Regions from separate parts of the Methylibium sp. genome, predicted to be linked through region 3. Evidence: predicted binding sites of a transcription regulator. Region 3 holds the regulator's gene; each other region holds the start of a gene.
What was found. Region 3 encodes sigma-54, which starts transcription at its own class of promoters, with help from an activator protein. Its sites were predicted from a motif close to TGGCANGNAANCTGCTTT; they were not measured.

Region 1 (4,821 bases), 930 kb from region 3:
TACGCCCAGGCTGCCAAGCGCGCCGGGGCGAAGCTGGTGTGCATCGACCCGCGCCGCACCGAAACCGCCGACAAGTGCCATCAGCACCTGGCACTGCTGCCCGGCACCGACGGCGCGCTGGCGCTCGGGCTGATGCGCGAGCTGATCGTCAACGACTGGCTCGATCACGACTACATCGACCGCCATACCGAGGGCTGGCCGGCGCTGCGCGAGAAGGCGCTCGCCTGGACGCCCGAGCGCACCGCCGCCGTCTGCGGCCTGGGCGCGGGCGAGGTGCGCGGCCTGGCGCGCGACTACGGAACGACCCGCCCGGCCGCGATCCGCCTGAACTACGGCATGCAGCGCGTGCGCGGCGGCGGCAATGCGGTGCGGCTGGTCGCGACGCTGCCCTGCCTGGTTGGCGCGTGGCGGCACCGGGCCGGCGGCCTGCTGCTGTCGAGCTCGGGCTGGTTTGCGGTCGACCGCGCGGCGCTGCAGCGGCCCGATCTGCTGGCCGGCCGCCGCCCGCGCACGATCAACATGAGCACGATCGGCGACGACCTGCTGCGCGAGAGTTCGGCCGATTTCGGCCCCGGGATCGAGGCCCTGGTGGTCTACAACAGCAACCCGGTCGCGGTGGCGCCCGAATCGCCGAAGGTCGTGCGCGGCTTTGCGCGCGAGGACCTGTTCACCGTGGTGCTCGAACATTTCCTGACCGACACCGCCGACCATGCCGACTACGTGCTGCCGGCGACGACGCAGCTCGAGCATCTGGACGTGCACGCCAGCTACGGCCACACCTCTGCGCTGATCAACGAGCCGGCGGTCTCCCCGGTGGGTGAGGCGCTGCCCAATACCGAGATCTTTCGCCGTCTCGCACGCCGCATGGGCTATGCCGATGCGTGCTTTGCGGACAGTGACGAGACGATCGCGCGCGCCGCGTTCGGCGATGCGATCCGCTTCGACGACCTGCGCGAGCATGGCTGGGTCAAGCTGCCGTTGCCCGACGCCCCGTTTGCGCAGGGCGGCTTCCCCACGCCGAGCGGCAAGTGCCGCATCGACGCGCCCGGCTGGGGCGTGCCCGACCATGTGCCGAACCACGAATCGGCCGCCAGCACGCCGGCCCTTGCGGCGCGCTATCCCCTGGCGATGATCTCGCCCCCCGCACGCAATTTCCTCAACTCCAGCTTCGTCAACGTCAAGAGCCTGCGCGACATCGAGGGCGAACCGCTTCTGGAAATCCACCCGCACGACGCCGCGCCGCGCGGCATCCACGATGGTGCGTCGGTGCGCGTTTTCAACGAGCGCGGCCAGTATTGGTGCAAGGCCGCGCTCAGCGAGCGGGCGCGGCCGGGCGTGGTCAACGGCCTGGGCATCTGGTGGCGCAAGCTCGGCATGCACGGCACGAACGTGAACGAAGTCACCCACCAGAAGCTCACCGACCTCGGCCGCGCGCCCAGCTTCTACGACTGCTTGGTCGACGTGTCCGTCACCTGAGCAATGGGTCACCCTGCGTGAACTCGCCCGGGTGACAGCGAGGGCACGGCAGGGGACGTGGCATGTGTCTTGCCACATTCCGGCGTCACCAGAACGTTGGGAATCCCTTTTGAAACCTGCTGTCCGTCGGGCCGCGCGACATCTGGCGTGCGCCGTTCTTCTTGCGAGCCTCGCCTTCGCCTCCCGCGCCGCAGACCCTACCCCGCTCGAACAGCTGAAGGCCGGAACCGACATGGTCTGGCTGACGGCGGCCGGCGCGCTGGTGTTCTTCATGCAGGCCGGCTTCGCGCTGCTGGAGAGCGGCATGAGTCGCGCGAAGAACGCGATCAACGTGATCATGAAGAACTACTGCGACATGTGCTTCGGCGCGGTCGCCTACTGGGCCGTGGGCTTCGGCCTGATGTTCGGCGCCAACGCCAGCGGCTGGATCGGCACCGACCGCTTCCTGGTGCATGCGGTGCCCGAGGCCGACTACGGCATGCTGTTCTTCCAGATGATGTTCGCCGCGACGGCGGCCACCATCGTCAGCGGTGCCATCGCCGAGCGCACGCGCTTCTGGGCCTACATCGTCGGCTCGGTCCTCATCACCGGGCTCATCTACCCGGTGTTCGGCGCCTGGGCCTGGGGCTCGCTGTTCTCGGGCCAGGGCTGGCTGCGCGAGATGGGCTTCATCGACTTTGCCGGCTCGACCGTCGTGCATTCGGTCGGCGGCTGGTCGGCGCTCGCCGCCATCCTGATGGTCGGGCCGCGGCTCGGCCGCTTCGGCCCCGACGGCCAGGCCCGCCCCGTCCTCGGCCACAACCTCACCTCGGTGGCGCTCGGCGGCTTCATCCTGTGGCTGGGCTGGTTCGGCTTCAACGGCGGCAGCACCGCCGCGGCCACGGTCGGGATCGGCAAGATCGTGCTCAACACCCACCTCGCCGGCGCGGCCGGGGCGATGGGCGCGCTCGCGATGCTCGCGCTCGGCCGTCAGCCGGTGCTGATGACGGCAGCCGTCAACGGCAGCATTGCCGGTCTGGTGGGCATCACCGCCGGTTGCCACGTGATGGAGCCGGTCTTCGCCCTGCTGACCGGCTTCGTGGCCGGCGGGCTGAGCGTGATGGCCGGCTGGCTGCTCGAGGCCGGGCGCCTGGACGACGTGGTCGGCGCGGTCTCGGTGCACGCCGTCGGCGGTGTCTGGGGCACGCTGGCCGCCGGCCTGTTCAGGCAAGGCGCGATGTTCGATCTGCATCAGCTCGGCGTGCAGGCACTCGGCTGCGCGGTGGCCTTCGCATGGTCGTTCGGCACCGCGCTCGTGATGTACTGGCTGCTGGCCCGCACGATCGGCCTGCGCGCCAGCACGCTCGACGAGCAGCGCGGGCTCGACTTCACCGAGCACTACGAGATCGGCTACCCCGAGTTCCAGCAGGAAGCGGTGCACCGGGGCAAGCGATGAGTGCCTCATCGATGGCTTCTCGCGACAACGATCCGACCACCGTGCGGCGCGCGCTCGCGCAAGCCTTGGGCGACTACCTCGACGGTCCGCGCGTGCGCGATGCGGTGACGCTGTGGAGCCGCCAGTTCCAGGGGCGCGGCGCGCTGTTCCTCGGCCTGAGCCGCTATTGCCGGCAGATCGCCGACGGCTTCGGCCTGTCCGGCAAAGAGGCCGAACTCCACCTGAAGATCTTCCGCGCGCTGCAGAGTGATCCGCAGCGGCTGCCGGACGATCCGCTCTCGTCACAGCCCTTCGAGGCCACCGAACCCGGCAGCCTGCCGCCCGGCACCGTCGTGCCCACCGCCATCCGGCTCGGTGAGGGCGCTGCGGCGATGCAGGCCTTTTACGCCGCGATCGAGGCCCAGCTCTCGCGTGACCTGCCGGTGGGCCTGACGCCGGCGCGGGTGCGCCGCACGCTGATCCGCCACGCGGTGGGCCTGCCGCGGCCGCAGCAGCACGCCGCCTCGCTGTGGTGGAGCGGGCAGGTGACATCGCTCGATGGCGACTGGCCCGCCGGTGGTCACGGCACGCAGCTGGTCAACGTGATGTACGTGGCGCTGGCCGAACTGCTCGGTCCGGTGCGCGCCGACCTGTGCTTCACGCAGGCGGTCGCGCGGCTCGAAGCCAGCGGCGATGCGGCGCTGACCGAGATCCGCCACTACCTGTAGCACGGTGCCGTGCCTGGCGCGACCGGGCCGTAGACTGCGCGCCATGCTGCTGCGCGCCCGGTCCTGGCTGTTCTCGCTCGCCGCGCTCGCAGCGGCGTTGGCCGTCGTCGTCGCGCTCGGCGGCTGCGGCACGGTGGGCTACCTGTCGCAGTCCGTCCACGGCCATCTCGGCGTGATGCGTGCGGCCAGGCCGGTCGACGAGTGGCTGGCCGATGCCGGCACACCGGCCACGCTGCGCGAGCGCCTGTTGCTGAGCCAGCGCATCCGCGACTTCGCAGTGCGCGAACTGGCGCTGCCCGACAACGCCAGCTACCGCCGCTATGCCGACCTCGGCCGGCCGGCCGTGGTGTGGAACGTGGTCGCGGCGCCCGAGCTGTCGCTGACACTGAAGACCTGGTGCTTTCCGGTGGTCGGCTGCGTTGCCTACCGCGGCTACTTCGATCGCGGCGCGGCCGACGCGCTGGCCGCCGAGCTGCTGGCGCAGGGGCAGGAGGTCAGCGTCTACGGCGTGCCGGCCTATTCGACACTCGGCAAGCTGCCCGGCGACTTCTTCGCCGACCCGCTGCTCAACACCTTCATCGGCTACCCCGAAGGCGAGCTCGCCCGGCTGATCTTCCACGAACTGGCGCACCAGGTTGCCTACGCCCCGGACGACAGCGAATTCAATGAAAGCTTCGCGACCGCCGTCGAGCGCATCGGCGGCGCGCGCTGGCTCGCACAGCAGGCCGGCGCGGCGGCGCGCGAGGAGTACGAGCGCTTCGATGCGCGGCGCAGCGACTTTCGCGCCCTGGTGCTGGCGACCCGCGCGAAGCTCGACGCGCTGTACCGTGGCCCCGGCAGCGAGGCCGACCGGCGCGCCGGCAAGGCGATCCTGCTGGCCGAGATGCGTGCCGAGCACGCCCGCCTGAAAGCGGGCCCCTGGAATGGCTACGGCGGCTACGACGCCTGGTTCGCGCAGGCCAACAACGCCAGCCTCGGCGTGCAGTCGGTCTACAACGCGCTCGTGCCCGACTTCGAAGCGCTGTTCGAGGCCCAGGGGCGCAACTTCGTGCGCTTCTACGCCGAGGTCCGCCGTCTCTCCGCCTTGCCGCAGCCCGAACGCCGCGCCACACTCGCCGCCGCCCGGCCTCCCCGTTCCTGAACCGAAGCGAGCCCCTCCATGCCCGACATCTCCCTGCACCGCAGCCACCAGCTCGGCCTGAA
Region 2 (4,821 bases), 610 kb from region 3:
TTGCCGTGCAGGTGAGCCTGGCTGTCGGCCATGGCGTCGACCAGCTGGCCGCGCTCCTTCTCGAGCTGCGCGGGCACCGGCTTGCCGGTCAAGCGGGCCAGCTCCATCACGAACGCGTCGGTGCCGGCCACGCCGATGGGGCTGTTGAGCACCACCACGTCGTGACCCTTTTCCTTCAGGTACTTGATGGTCTTCTCGCAGCTGTATTCCTGGAACACGATCGTCGCTTTCGCGTTCAGCGCGCGAATGACCGTTTCCTTCGTGGTGCCGCCCTCGTACATGCGGAACTCGCCGTCGGTGGGCGTGTTCCAGGTTTCCGACGGATCGCACAGCACGTTGTAGTCGCACTCGAACAGATCGAAGATCCGCTTGATCTCCTTCATGTTGCCGACGACGAAGCCGTCGAAGCCGCCGATGAAGTTGATGCTCTCGTCGGGCGTGCGCTCCAGCGCCGGCACGGTGCCGGCCTTGCCGTCCCAGAAGTGCTGCAGGATGCCGAGGATGGCGTTGTCGTAGCCGGTCACGTGGCTGCCGACGAAGGCCGGCGTGTGCGCGAAGGGCACGTCGAACTCGGCCGGCACGCTGCCTTTTTCCTTGGAGGTCTTGATGAAGGCGTTGAGGTCGTCCCCGATGACCTCGGCCATGCAGGTGGTCGACACCGCGATCATCTCGGGCTTGTACAGGTTGAAGGTGTTGGCCAGGCCGTCGATCATGTTGTTCAGGCCACCGAACACCGCGGCGTCTTCCGTCATCGACGAGGACACGCAGGACGTCGGCTCCTTGAAGTGGCGCGAGAAGTGCGAGCGGTAGTAGGCCACGCAGCCTTGCGAGCCGTGCACGAAGCTCATCGTCTTGTGGAAGCCGTTGGCCACATAGACGGCGCCGAGCGGCTGACAGGCCTTGGCCGGGTTCACGGTCAGCGCTTCGCGGGCGAAGTTCTTGTCCTTGTATTCCTTGGTCTTGGTCCAATCCTTGATCTCGGCGATCCTGTCGTCGGAGTGATTGAACTCGAACTCGTTCTTCTTGCGGGCGAAGATGTCTTGGTATTCCGGCTCGCGGAAGAGCATCTCGTGGTCAATGACCTTGTCTGCGTTTTGGGGCATGGCAGTTCTCCAGGCAGGGGATGAGGTGGCGATGGCGTGGCCCCTCACCCCGGCCCTCTCCCCGCAAGCGGGGTGAGGAAACGGGCCCCCTCGCCCGCTTGCGGGAGAGGGTTGGGGTGAGGGCCGGTATCAGGCAGCTTTCTTCCAGGGGGCCTTGGTTAGCGCCCAGACCGGCGAGCTGATCGCCATGTCCATGTCGCGCGCGAAGATCGCGAAGCCGTCGTAGCCGTGGTACGGGCCGGAGTAGTCCCAGCTGTGCATCTGGCGGAACGGCACGCCCATCTTCTGGAACACGTACTTTTCCTTGATGCCCGAGCCGACCAGATCCGGCTGGACCTTCTCGACGAACTTCTCGAACTCGTAGCCGGTCACGTCGTCATAGATCAGCGTGCCGTCCTTAACGTAGTGCGTGGTGCGCTGGTAGTCGTCGTTGTGGCCGAACTCGTAGCCGGTGCCGACCACGTCCATGCCCAGGTCCTCGTAGGCGCCGATCACGTGGCGCGGGCGCAGGCCGCCGACGAACAGCATGACCTTCTTGCCCTGCAGGCGCGGCTTGTAGCGGGCGATCACCGCGTCCATCAGCGGCTGGTACTTCTTGATGACGTTCTCGGCATTGGCCTTGATGGTGTCGTCGAAGTGCGAGGCGATCTCGCGCAGCGACTTCTCGATCATGGTCGGGCCGAAGAAGTTGTACTCGACCCAGGGCACGCCGTACTTCTCTTCCATGTGCCGGCTGATGTAGTTCATCGAGCGGTAGCAGTGCAGCACGTTGAGCTTGGCCTTGGGCGTGTTCTCGAGCTCGGCGATCGTGCCGTCGCCCGACCACTGCGCGATCACGCGCAGGCCCATTTCCTCGAGCAGGATGCGGCTGCTCCACGCATCGCCGCCGATGTTGTAGTCGCCGATGATGGCCACGTCATAGGGCGTCGAGACGAAATCGGGGCGCTTGTTCGGATCGACCTTGTCGAACACGTAGTCGCGGATCGCGTCGTTGGCGATGTGGTGGCCGAGCGACTGGCTCACGCCGCGGAAACCCTCGCAGCGCACCGGCACGATGGTGTGGCCGGCGTATTCCTTGGTCTTCTTCTTCGAGACCGCTTCGATGTCGTCGCCGATCAGGCCGATCGGGCATTCGCTCTGGATCGAAATGCCCTTGTTCAGCGGGAACAGGTCCTGGATCTCGTCGATGATCTTGTCGAGTTTCTTGTCGCCACCGAAGACGATGTCCTTCTCCTGGAAGTCGGAGGTGAACTGCATCGTCACGAAGGTGTCGATGCCGGTGGTGCCGATGTAGTAGTTGCGGCGCGCCGCCCACGAGTACTGGCCGCAACCCACCGGGCCGTGCGAGATGTGGATCATGTCCTTGATCGGACCCCAGACCACCCCCTTGGAGCCGGCGTAGGCGCAGCCACGGATCGTCATCACACCGGGCAATGACTTGATGTTGGACTTGACGCCGCAGTCCGGTTTGCCTTCCTCGAACTGGCCGAGGTGCTTGGCGCGGCGCTTGGCCATCTTTTCGGGATAGGCCTTCAGGACTTCGTCGATCAAGGCCTTGTTCGCGGCCTTGCGGTCTTCAACCGTCATGCTCATGGTGTGTGCTCCGTGGGTGCTGCGCGGGGTGGCGCTCGCGCGCCACCCTTCAGGGTTGCTTAAGCGACGAGTTCAGCGGCGGTCTTGCCGACCTGGCTTTCGTCGACCGCCTTCATGATCCCGTGCTCCATCAGCAGGTCTTCCAGCTGGTCCATGGTGATCGGGGTCGGGATGGTGCCGTTGCCGGCGTTAGCGTGGATCTTCTCGGCCAGCGTGCGGTACTCCTGTGCCTGCTTCGAGTCCGGCGCGTATTCCAGCACCGTCATGCGGCGCAGCTCGGCGTGCTGCACGATGTTGTCGCGCGGCACGAAGTGGATCAGCCTGCTGCCCAGCATCTTGGCCAGCGAGTCGGCGAGTTCGAGTTCCTTGTCGGTCTGGCGCTCGTTGCAGACCAGGCCGCCCAGGCGCACGCCGCCGCTGTTGGCGTACTTCAGGATGCCCTTGGAGATGTTGTTGGCCGCGTACATGGCCATCATCTCGCCCGACATCACGATGTAGATCTCCTGCGCCTTGTTCTCGCGGATCGGCATGGCGAAGCCGCCGCAGACCACGTCGCCCAGCACGTCGTACGAGACGTAGTCCACGCCTTCATAGGCGCCGTTTTCCTCGAGGAAGTTGATCGAGGTGATCACGCCGCGGCCGGCGCAGCCGACGCCCGGCTCCGGACCACCGGACTCGACGCAGCGGATGTCCTTGTAGCCGACCTTCATCACGTCTTCGAGCTCCAGATCCTCCACCGAGCCGGCTTCGGCGGCCAGCGACAGGATGGTGTCCTGCGCCTTGGCGTGCAGGATCAGGCGCGTCGAGTCGGCCTTGGGATCGCAGCCGACGATCAGGATCTTCTGGCCCAGGTCGCTCAGCGCGGCCAGGGTGTTTTGCGAGGTGGTCGACTTGCCGATGCCACCTTTGCCGTAGAAGGCGATTTGCCGAAGCTTTGCCATTTCAGTACTCCAGTTTCATTGAAGATAGAGGGTGACGAGACACCAACGGTGTCCGCGATCTCGATGCAGCCTTCGGTGCCTGTATGGGTCTTCTTATGAAGGTCCCTCGGGGCCTGACATGGGGTCCGCGCAGGCCATCCATCGCAATGCGCGTGCCATGCCTCCCGGTATCACCCAAGTGCTTGTTTTCACGGGGAAAACCGTGCTTTTCGAGCCTGTCGGAAGTGCCGTTGAATTTGTTCGGAACCCGACAAAGCTCGGTCGGCGGCAGCCGACACAACGGCCTCGCGCCCCGCGCGCGCGCCACGGCTTTCATGGTCAGGCACGCGTTTGCGGCCGGTGCGCACCGGCTGGTACGGCGGTTGCAGTGAGGGCAGCCATGGACCCTCACGCGCCTGCTCCCGACACCAACCCTCACTACGAGCGGCTGGGTGGCCACGCGTCGGTCGTGCGGCTGGTGGACGCCTTCTACCGCGCGATGGACACGGGGCGGGACACCGCCACTATCCGCGCGATGCACGAGCCGGATCTCGCGCACACGAAGGCCGTGCTGGTGAAGTACCTCAGCGAATGGCTGGGCGGCCCCAGGCTCTACAGCCCCGAGCGCGGCGCGCCGAGGCTGCGCCGTCGCCACCAGCCGTTCGCGATCGATGCCGCGGCCCGCGACGCGTGGATGCTGTGCATGCGCCAGGCGCTGGCCGAGGTCTGCACCGACGCGGGCCTGCGCGCCGAGCTCGACGCGGCCTTCTACAAGGTCGCCGACTTCATGCGCAACGCCGAAACCGTTTCCCCGTCTCCCCACCACTGAAGAGAACCCTCACCATGACGACCATCGACCAAACCGCACTCGGCCGCCTCGACGCCGAGGGCCGGCTGCTCAACAGCGTGTTGAAAGCCCCCACCAAGAAGGCCGGTCGCATCGGCTTTCGCGGCGACATCGCCCTGAAGTTCCAGGCCAAGATGGCCGACGAGGCCCGCCCGCCCGAGACCAGCTGCGAGCAGGTGATCGCCGCCGCGCAGGAAGGCGAGTCGCACATCTGCTTCCTCGCCGGCTTCCTGCTGAGCTTCGAGTACCTCGCGCTGCTCGCCGAGGTGCTGGGCGATGCGCTGTCGCCGCAGGGCAAGTACTTCCTGTTCTGCGACAACATCGACATCTCCAAGCGCTACCAGGTGGAGTTCGGCGG
Region 3 (4,821 bases):
ATTCTTTCCGGCAACGTGGAGATCACCAAGGGCACGATCGTGATCCGGGCAGACCGGGTCGAGGTGCGACAGAGCCCCGAGGGCTACCAATCGGCCGTGGCGACTGGCTGGCCCAACAAGCGCGCCTACTTCCGCCAGCGGCGTGACAACAGCGACGAATCCATCGAAGGCGAGGCCGAGCGGCTCGAATACGACGGCCGCGGCGACACCGTGCGGCTCGTGAACCAGGCGGTGCTGCGGCGTTTTCGCGGCAGCATCCTGGCCGACGAGGTGGCCGGCAATACCATCTCCTACGACAACGTGACCGAGGTGTTCCAGGTGCTCGGCGGCCCGGAGTCGGCGGCCGCCCCGGGCCGGGTGCGGGGCGTACTGACGCCGCGCGAGAACCCCGCATCAGCTCCCGCGTCGGGCAAGGGGCGGCCATGAACCTGGAGACCTCGAGCCGGCTCGAGGCCCGCGGCCTGCAGAAGAGCTACGGCGCGCGCAAGGTCGTGAAGGACGTGCATGTCGCGGTCGCTGCCGGCGAGGTGGTGGGACTGCTCGGACCCAACGGCGCCGGCAAGACCACCAGCTTCTACATGATCGTCGGCCTGGTGCGCGCCGATGCCGGCGAAATCCGCATCGACGGCGCACCGATCGAGCGGCTGCCGATCCACCAGCGCTCTCGCCTCGGGTTGTCCTACCTGCCGCAGGAAGCCTCGATCTTCCGCAAGCTCACCGTCGAGGAGAACATCCGTGCGGTGCTGGAGCTGCAGTTCGACGAGCGCGGCAAGGCCTTCACCAAGGCCCGCATCGACGAGTTGCTCGACGGCCTGCTGCACGACCTGTCGATCGACAAGCTGCGCGACAGCCCGGCACCGGCGCTGTCGGGCGGTGAGCGCCGGCGCGTCGAGATCGCCCGCGCGCTGGCGACGCAACCGCGCTTCATCCTGCTCGACGAGCCGTTCGCCGGTGTCGACCCGATCGCGGTGATCGAGATCCAGCGAATCATCGGCTTCCTCAAGAGCCGCGGCATCGGCGTGCTGATCACCGACCACAACGTGCGCGAGACCCTGGGCATCTGCCACCGCGCCTACATCATCAGTGAAGGACGCGTGCTGGCCGAAGGCACCCCCGAGCAGATCGTCGAGAACCCCGACGTGCGCAAGGTCTACCTCGGCGAACACTTCAGGATGTGATGAAGCCTTCCCTGCAGGTCCGTTTTTCGCAGCATCTGGCGCTGACGCCGCAGCTGCAGCAGTCGATCCGGCTGCTGCAGCTCTCCACGCTCGAACTCCATCAGGAAGTCGAGCAGATGCTAGAGCAGAACCCCTTCCTCGAAGTCGAGGAGGACGCACCGACGCCGTTCGACGCGCCGGTGGAGCGCGCCACGGTCACCGAGCGGCAGGCCGACGAGGCCTGGGAAGGCTCGGGGTCCGAGGTCGCCGCCGACCCCGAGCCGGTCGCGGTGGACGCGGCCGAGTTCGGCGCCACCGAGCGCGAGGACTGGGAGAACGGCACCGAGCGCGAGGACTTCGACGGCATCCGCGAGACGCCCGGCAAGGCCAGCAACAACGACAGCGACGACTTCGACCCGATGGAGCGCAGCAGCGCCGGGGTGAGCCTGCAGGACCACCTGCGCGAGCAGCTGCGCGGCATGCGCCTGAGCGACGACGACCGCGGCGCGGTGATGGTGCTGATCGAATCGCTCGACGAGGACGGCTACCTCGCCGATCCGCTGGAAGAGATCGCGCAGCGCCTGGCCGGCGACGAGGACGACGTCGCGGCCGAGGAGCTGCTCGACCGCCTGCGCTGCGCCCTGAAGTGGCTGCACAACCTGGAGCCGCTGGGCGTCGGCGCGCGCGACCTGTCGGAGTGCCTGACGCTGCAGCTGCGGGCCGGACCGCGCTGCGAGGCGCAGATGATCGCGATCCTGATCTGCAAGTACCACCTCGAGCTGCTGGCCCGGCGCGACGGCAAGAAGCTGATGGCCGCCACCGGTGCCGACGAGGAGCTGCTGAAGGCCGCGCAGGCCCTGATCGTGCACTGCGAGCCCAAGCCCGGCCGCCCGTTCACCAAGGCCGAGGCCAACATCATCGTGCCCGACGTGATCGTGCAGAAGGCCGGCCGCGGCTGGCGCGTCGTGCTCAATCCCGACGTGATGCCCAAGCTGCGCATCAACGACCTCTACGCGCAGGCGATCAAGCAGCAGCGCGGCGCGCGCACCGAATCGGGCGCCGGCCTGAGTTCGCGGCTGCAGGAAGCGCGCTGGTTCATGAAGAACATCCTGCAGCGCTTCGACACCATCCAGCGCGTCTCGCAGGCCATCGTCGAGCGGCAGAAGTCCTTCTTCAGCCATGGCGCGATCGCGATGAAGCCGCTGGTGCTGCGCGAGATCGCCGACGAGCTGGGCCTGCACGAGTCGACCATCTCGCGCGTGACCACGGCCAAGTACATGTCCACGCCCTACGGCACCTTCGAGTTGAAGTACTTCTTCGGCTCCTCGCTCAACACCGAGGCCGGCGGCAACGCGTCGAGCACCGCGGTGCGCGCGCTGATCAAGCAGCTGGTCAGCGCCGAGGACGCCAAGAAACCGCTGTCGGACAGCCAGCTCAGCAGCATGCTCGAAGAACAGGGCATCCAGGTGGCACGCCGCACGGTGGCGAAGTACCGTGAAGCGCTGAAGATCGCGCCGGCGAACCTGCGGCGCACGATGATGTGAGGCGCCGGGCGATCACTGCCCGGGCGGTCCGCACGCGATCGGGGCAAACCGGGCACGCCGGCACTCGCTGACCAGCGGCCCGTCGCCCGTCGAAATGACGGCCCACGGGAGCCTGCGCGAACGGGCGCACCAGTACAAGAAACGGACACGCATGAACGCCGCTTTACCGCACGACGGACCCTCGTCTTCGCTGTTTCTCCCCTGCGCTGCCGGCGTCGAGGCCTTGCTGGCCGACGAGGTGGCCCGGCTGCTGCCGGATGCGCCGGCGCAGCTGCAGCGTGGCGGCGTGCTGGTGCAGGGCGGCCCGCGCGAAGCGATGGCGCTGAACCTCGGCAGCCGGCTCGCGCAGCGCGTGCTGTGGCAGGTGGCGCAAGCACCCTACCGCAGCGAGGACGACCTGTATGCGCTGGCACGCAGCCCGCACTGGCCGGACTGGATCACCCCGACGCAGACCCTGAAGGTGGACGTGACCGCCCAGCGCGCACCGCTGAAGAGCCTGAACTTCGCCGCGCTGCGCATCAAGGACGGCGTCTGCGACGCGATGCGCGACGCCCTCGGCGCGCGCCCCAGTGTCGACACGCGCCGCCCCGACCTGCCCCTGCAGCTGCACCTGGCACCCGAGCAGGCGACGCTCTATGTCGACACCTCGGGCGAGGCCCTCTTCAAGCGCGGTTGGCGCGAAGACCAGGGCGAGGCGCCGCTGAAGGAGACGCTGGCCGCCGCACTGCTGGCTGCCGCCGACTGGCAGGGCCGCGAATCGGACGGGCCGCTGCTCGACCCGGTGTGCGGCTCCGGCACGATCGCGATCGAGGCGGCGCAGATCGCCTGCGGCATCGCACCCGGCTCGCTGCGCCGCTTCGCCTTCGAGCGCCTCGGCCCGTTCCGCGACGCCGGCCCGCAGCGCGCGTGGCGCGAACTCCGCGAGGCGGCCCGGGCCCGGGTGCACGCGAGCGCGGTGCCGATCTTCGCGGGCGACGTGGCGTTTCGCATGACCGACTTCGCGGCCCGCAACGCCGAGCGCGCGGGCGTCAGCGCCGCGATCGAGCTCAAGACGGTCGACGCGCTGCAGCGCACCGCACCCGCAGCGCGCGGCACCTTGATGCTGAACCCGCCGTACGGCGAGCGCATCGACCCGAAGGGGTCGCGCGGCGAGGCGGGGCGGCGCGCTCCGCCGCCCCCGCCGGCGCGCGAAGGCTTCGAGGGCGGCGCCTCGGCAAGCGAGTTCTTCTCCCGTCTCGCCGCGCACTGGAAGCGCGCCTATCCGGGCTGGACCGCGTGGGTGCTCAGCCCCGACATGAAGCTGCCGCAGGCGATGCGCCTGAAGGAGAGCCGGCGCGTGCCGATGTGGAATGGCCCGATCGAATGCCGCCTGTTCCGCTTCGATCTGGTCGCCGGCTCGATGCGCGAACCCGCTTGAGCGCGCCGGGCCGTCGCCCGGCACCCGTTCGCTAGCGGCTCAGCGCCGCACGTCCAGATCGATGGGGGCGGACGTGGCCATCACCTGCTGGTCGACGTTCTGGACCAGTTCGACCCGCAGCTTGTAGCTCCCCGGCGGCGGCGCGAGCCAGACCTCGGTCAGGCCCTTGACGAGGTCGATGCGCTCGGCCGGCGCGCCGGCCCGCTCGGCGATCAGGCGGAAGTGACCGACGCCCTGGTCCTGGATGTCCACATGGCCCACGCTCAGGCCCGAGGCATGCAGCCGCACCCGCAAGGGCGTGTGCTGCGGCTCGCCGCCGCGCGGCTCGAGGATCGCGACGCCGGGCTGGATCAGGCTCTTCGGGTCGACGTCCTCGTTCTTCTTCGTCACCGTGATCGTCATCGGCTTGCTGTAGATGAAGTAGGGGATGTGCTTGTGGTCCGCCAGCAGCAGCCGCAGCGTGTAGGTGCCGGGCACGAAACTCAGCACCGTTTCCATCTGGCCCTTGCCGAAGTGGATGTACTGGTCGTTGAAGGGCAGCGGCTTCTTGAAGTCCAGCGGCAGGTCGCGGTTCACCAGCAGGTGGTGGTGGCCGGCCCCTTCGACCGGCTTGACGATGGGCGCGAGCCCATAGCGCGACAGGCCGAACTTCAGCACGAAGGGCGTCTCGATCCGGTCGCCGTCGCGCAGGTTGGTGAAGTAG
Region 4 (4,821 bases), 2.1 Mb from region 3:
CGCTGCGCGACATCCGGCCGGGTGACATCCTGCTGGCGCACCTGGGCATCTGGTCGCGCCAGGATGCCTGGGCGCCGGCGGTGCTGGAACCGCTGATCGAAGGGCTCAAGGGCCGTGGCCTTTGCTTTGCCACACTGCGCGAGCACCCGGACTACCGCGCGTGGATCGCGGCCCACCCGCTGCGTTGACCCCTGATGGACACGCTGACCGACCTGTTCGCCCGCGCGCAGCAAGCGCTGTTCGAGGCGGTGACGCAGCCCCTGCTGTTCTCGCTCGGCTTCGGCAACCTGCTCGAGGACGGCTTCGACGCGACCGGCTGGCTGTTGGTCGGGCTGCTGCAACTGACGGTCATGCTGCTGGTCATCGCGCCCTTGCAGCTCTGGCGGCCGGTGGAGCCGGTGACGGACCGGCAGGCGGTGCGCGTCGACGTGATCTACACGCTGCTGCACCGCCTGGGCCTGTTCCGCGTGGCCTTGTTCTTTGCGATCGATCCCGTGTGGAATGCGGCGTTCGGTGTGCTCAGCGTGCACGGCTACAGCGGCTGGCAACTCGACCAGTGGGTGGCGCCCTGGTGGCCAGTGGCCACCGACACGGCGGTGTTCGCCTTCGTGCTCTACCTGCTGGTGTTCGACCTCGCCGACTACTGGATCCACCGCGGCCAGCACGGCCTGAACGCCTGGTGGGCGCTGCATGCACTGCACCACAGCCAGCGGCAGATGACGATGTGGAGTGACAGCCGCAACCATTTGCTCGACGACCTGCTGCGCGACAGCCTGCTGGTGCTGTTGGCCCGCGCGATCGGCATCGCGCCGGGACAGTTCGTCGCGGTGGTGGCAGTCACGCAGCTGCTCGAGAACCTGCAGCATGCCAATCTGCGCCTGAGCTTCGGCCGCGTCGGCGAGCGTCTGCTGGTCAGTCCGCGTTTCCATCGCCTGCACCACAGCATCGGCATCGGCCACGAGTCGGGCGGGCAGGGCACGCTCGGCGGCCACAACTTCGCGGTGCTGTTCCCGGTCTGGGATCTGTTGTTCGGGACCGCCCGCTGCGAGGACCGCTACGACCCGACCGGGGTGCGCGACCAGTTGCCCGAGGCCGGTGCGAGGGACTACGGCCGCGGCTTCTGGGCCCAGCAGTGGCGTGGGCTGCAGCGCCTGTTCGGGCGCGCCTGAGGCAAGGCAGCGCTGGCGCGGCTTCGGTATGCTCGCCGCATGAAGCAACTGGTCGATTCGTTCTGGCGCGCCGCGGCCTACTGCCTGCACCCGCGCGTCGTCTGGCTGTCGCTGCTGCCCTTGCTGCTGACCGGCGTGCTGGCCGCGGTGCTCGGCTATTTCTTCTGGGAGAGCGCACTGATCGCCGTGCGCTCGCAACTCGATGCCTGGTCGCTCACCGGCAGTGCGCTCGACTGGCTCGACGCGGTCGGCGCCGGCGGTCTGCGCACGATGATCACGCCGTTGATCGTGCTCGCGCTGGCGGTGCCGCTGCTGGTGATCGTCTCGCTGCTGATCGTCGCGCTGATGATGATGCCGAAGCTGGTCGAGCTGGTCGCGAAGCGGCGCTTCGCCACGCTGGAGCGGCGCCACGGCGAGCCGCTGTGGCGCGGCGTGCTGCTGTCGCTCGGCGCGACGCTGCTGGCCCTGGCGGCGCTGGTGATCTCGATGCCGCTGTGGCTCGTTCCACCGCTCGTGCTGCTGCTGCCGCCGCTGATCTGGGGCTGGCTGAGCTACCGGGTCATGAGCTTCGATGCGCTGGCGGAGCACGCATCGCGCGAAGAGCGGCGCGAGCTGATGCGCGAACACCGGCTGCCCCTGCTCGGCATCGGCATCGTCACCGGCTACCTCGGCGCGGCGCCGGCCCTGGTGTGGGCGGTGAGCGCGGCGCTGCTCGTTTTTGCACCCCTGCTGATCGTGGTGTCGGTCTGGCTGTACACCCTGGTGTTCGCCTTCTCGGCGCTGTGGTTCAGCCACTATTGCCTGGCGGAGCTGCAAGCCTTGCGTGCGAGACGCGAGACCGCTGCCGCGCTCGTGCCGGCCGACGTGGTCGATGCCGCTGCAGCAGCTGCCGCTACGCCGCTGCTACCGCCTGTTTGAGAAACGGGAAGGCATGGACTTCGGTCTGCTGATCATCGGTGACGAGATCCTCTCCGGCAAACGCCAGGACAAGCACCTCGCGAAGGCGATCGAGCTGCTTGGCGAGCGTGGGCTGCAGCTCGCCTGGGCGCGCTATGTCGGCGACGACCGCGAGCGCATCACCGCCGAGTTGAAGCTCGCCTTCGCCAGCGGCGCGGCGGTGTTCTCCTGTGGCGGCATCGGCGCGACGCCCGACGACCACACGCGCCAGTGCGCCGCTGTGGCGCTCGGCGTGCCGCTGGCATTGCATCCGCAAGCGCGCGATCTGATCCTGGAGCGCATGCGCGACGTGGCGGCGGAGCAGGGTGTGCCGTACGAGCCGGATCGCGACGACAACCGGCACCGGCTCAACATGGGTGTGTTTCCCGAGGGCGCCCGCATCATCCCCAACCCTTACAACAAGATCGCCGGCTTCACGGTGCCGGGCCGGGCCGGCGGTGGCGCGGTGCATTTCCTGCCCGGCTTTCCGGTGATGGCCTGGCCGATGATGGCCTGGGTGCTCGACACGCATTACGCCGACCTGCGCGGACAAGGTCAGGCGGAGCGCTCGGTGATCGTCTACGGTGCGATGGAGGCCACTTTGACGCCGCTGATGGAGGCGATCGAAGCGGACTTCGACGGGGTCAAGGTGTTCAGTCTGCCCAGCGTCGACCATCCCGAGCACGGCCGGCATATCGAACTCGGCGTGAAGGGCGGGAGCGTTGAAGTGCTGGGCCGCGCCTACGCCGCTTTGCTCAACGGCTTGGCCGAGCAGGGCGCGCGTCTTGGCCCTGAAATGGTGCGATGATGGCGCCAGGATTGCCCATGAATGGGGCGTTATCTGCATCGAAGAGGTGCTTGATTGCCGATCAAAGCCGCTGACAGGTCCTGGGCAGGCGCCGGTGCACCGTTCATGGTCCAGTCTTGGGCATGCTTTCTGCTAAATTCCCGCGAGCCTTTTTCGGCCATTCCGGGGGTCTCTCAACCCCTCCCCCCATACCAACACAACGTCCCGCTTAGGAGCACCTGATGGCCAACAAGACCGTCGCCGACGTGATGAAGATGGTGAAGGAAAACGAAATCAAGTTCGTTGATTTCCGTTTCACCGACACCCGCGGCAAAGAACAACACGTTTCCGTGCCCGTCTCGCATTTCGACGAAGACAAGTTCACGTCGGGCCATGCCTTCGATGGCTCCTCGATCGCTGGCTGGAAGGGCATCGAAGCCTCCGACATGCAGCTGATGCCGGACCCGAACACGGCCAACATCGATCCGTTCTTCGAGGAGCCGACGCTGATCCTGACCTGCGACGTCGTCGACCCGGCCGACGGCAAGGCCTACGAGCGCGATCCGCGTTCGCTGGCCAAGCGCGCCGAGGCCTACATGAAGGCGTCCGGCCTGGGCGATGCCGCCTACTTCGGCCCCGAGCCCGAGTTCTTCGTGTTCGACAGCGTGCGCTGGAGCAACGACATGTCGGGCTGCTTCGCCAAGATCGAGTCGGAAGAAGCCGCCTGGAACACCGGCAAGGAGTACGAGCACGGCAACACCGGCTTCCGTCCGACGGTCAAGGGGGGCTACTTCCCGGTCCCGCCGGTCGATTCGGGCCAGGACCTGCGCTCCGAGATGTGCCTGATCCTCGAGTCGGTGGGCATCCCGGTCGAAGTGCATCACCACGAGGTGGCGAACGCCGGCCAGATGGAGATCGGCACCAAGTTCAGCACGCTGATCCAGCGCGCCGACTGGGTGCAACTGCAGAAGTACGTGATCCACAACGTCGCTCACGCCTACGGCAAGACCGCGACCTTCATGCCCAAGCCCATCGTCGGCGACAACGGCTCGGGCATGCACGTTCACCAGTCGGTCTGGAAGGACGGCAAGAACCTGTTCGCCGGTGACGGCTATGCGGGCCTGTCGGAGTTCGCGCTGTTCTACATCGGCGGCATCATCAAGCACGCCCGCGCGCTGAACGCGATCACCAACCCCGGCACCAACAGCTACAAGCGCCTGGTGCCCGGCTTCGAAGCCCCGGTGAAGCTGGCCTACTCGGCCAAGAACCGCTCGGCTTCGATCCGCATTCCGTATGTGGCCAACCCGAAGGGCCGCCGTGTCGAAGCGCGTTTCCCCGATCCGCTGATGAACCCCTACCTGGGTTTCGCCGCGCTGCTGATGGCCGGCCTGGACGGCGTGGAAAACAAGATCCACCCCGGCGAAGCCGCCACCAAGGACCTGTACCACCTGCCGCCGGAAGAAGACGCGAAGATCCCGACCGTGTGCGCCAGCCTCGAACAAGCACTGGAATACCTCGACAAGGGGCGCGCCTTCCTGACCAAGGGCGGCGTGTTCACCGACTCCTACATCGACGCCTACATCGATCTCAAGATGCAGGAAGTCACGCGCTTTCGCATGGCGACCCACCCGGTCGAGTTCGACATGTACTACACGCTCTGATCGCGAGTGCGGGCCCCCGGGTCCGCCACGGAGCGACTGGATAGCGTGAAGAAGGGACGGCCTGCGCCGTCCCTTTTTTTCTGGGCGCCGTGCGCGCCGTCCCGGTGCGGTGCGTTGGATACTGGATGCCGGATACTCGGGTCGCCGGGTGTTGCGGTGCAGGGATTCGATCGAGAAGGAGCCGGGATGAGTCGATGGGTGGGTAGGGTGCGTGCGCTGCTGGTGGCAGGGCTGTCGGTCGCGGCGGCTGGTGCAATGGCCCAGGAGC

Region 1: a site for sigma-54 is predicted at 1,535-1,552, ahead of ACQY9S_RS12945 (ammonium transporter). Genes of this name have one in related genera too.
Region 2: a site for sigma-54 is predicted at 3,778-3,795, ahead of nifH (nitrogenase iron protein). Genes of this name have one in related genera too.
Region 4: a site for sigma-54 is predicted at 3,032-3,049, ahead of glnA (type I glutamate--ammonia ligase). Genes of this name have one in related genera too.

Annotation. Positions count from the first base shown of each region.
Region 1 covers NZ_OZ257250.1:2,769,694-2,774,514, reverse strand. Annotated here, with positions in the region: gene ACQY9S_RS12950 (molybdopterin-containing oxidoreductase family protein) at 1-1,476, shown strand, start outside; gene ACQY9S_RS12945 (ammonium transporter) at 1,709-2,911, shown strand; gene ACQY9S_RS12940 (hypothetical protein) at 2,923-3,618, shown strand; gene ACQY9S_RS12935 (aminopeptidase) at 3,662-4,759, shown strand; gene ACQY9S_RS12930 (polyhydroxyalkanoic acid system family protein) at 4,778-4,821, shown strand, end outside.
Region 2 covers NZ_OZ257250.1:4,308,823-4,313,643, reverse strand. Annotated here, with positions in the region: gene nifK (nitrogenase molybdenum-iron protein subunit beta) at 1-1,103, opposite strand, end outside; gene nifD (nitrogenase molybdenum-iron protein alpha chain) at 1,233-2,696, opposite strand; gene nifH (nitrogenase iron protein) at 2,756-3,637, opposite strand; gene ACQY9S_RS20395 (group II truncated hemoglobin) at 4,017-4,445, shown strand; gene ACQY9S_RS20390 (hypothetical protein) at 4,460-4,821, shown strand, end outside.
Region 3 covers NZ_OZ257250.1:3,698,122-3,702,942, reverse strand. Annotated here, with positions in the region: gene lptA (lipopolysaccharide transport periplasmic protein LptA) at 1-426, shown strand, start outside; gene lptB (LPS export ABC transporter ATP-binding protein) at 423-1,178, shown strand; gene ACQY9S_RS17370 (RNA polymerase factor sigma-54) at 1,178-2,701, shown strand; gene ACQY9S_RS17365 (THUMP domain-containing class I SAM-dependent RNA methyltransferase) at 2,853-4,118, shown strand; gene ACQY9S_RS17360 (DUF4399 domain-containing protein) at 4,158-4,821, opposite strand, start outside.
Region 4 covers NZ_OZ257250.1:1,643,876-1,648,696, reverse strand. Annotated here, with positions in the region: gene ACQY9S_RS07700 (polysaccharide deacetylase family protein) at 1-188, shown strand, start outside; gene ACQY9S_RS07695 (sterol desaturase family protein) at 195-1,169, shown strand; gene ACQY9S_RS07690 (EI24 domain-containing protein) at 1,209-2,087, shown strand; gene ACQY9S_RS07685 (competence/damage-inducible protein A) at 2,101-2,913, shown strand; gene glnA (type I glutamate--ammonia ligase) at 3,135-4,553, shown strand; gene ACQY9S_RS07675 (hypothetical protein) at 4,740-4,821, shown strand, end outside.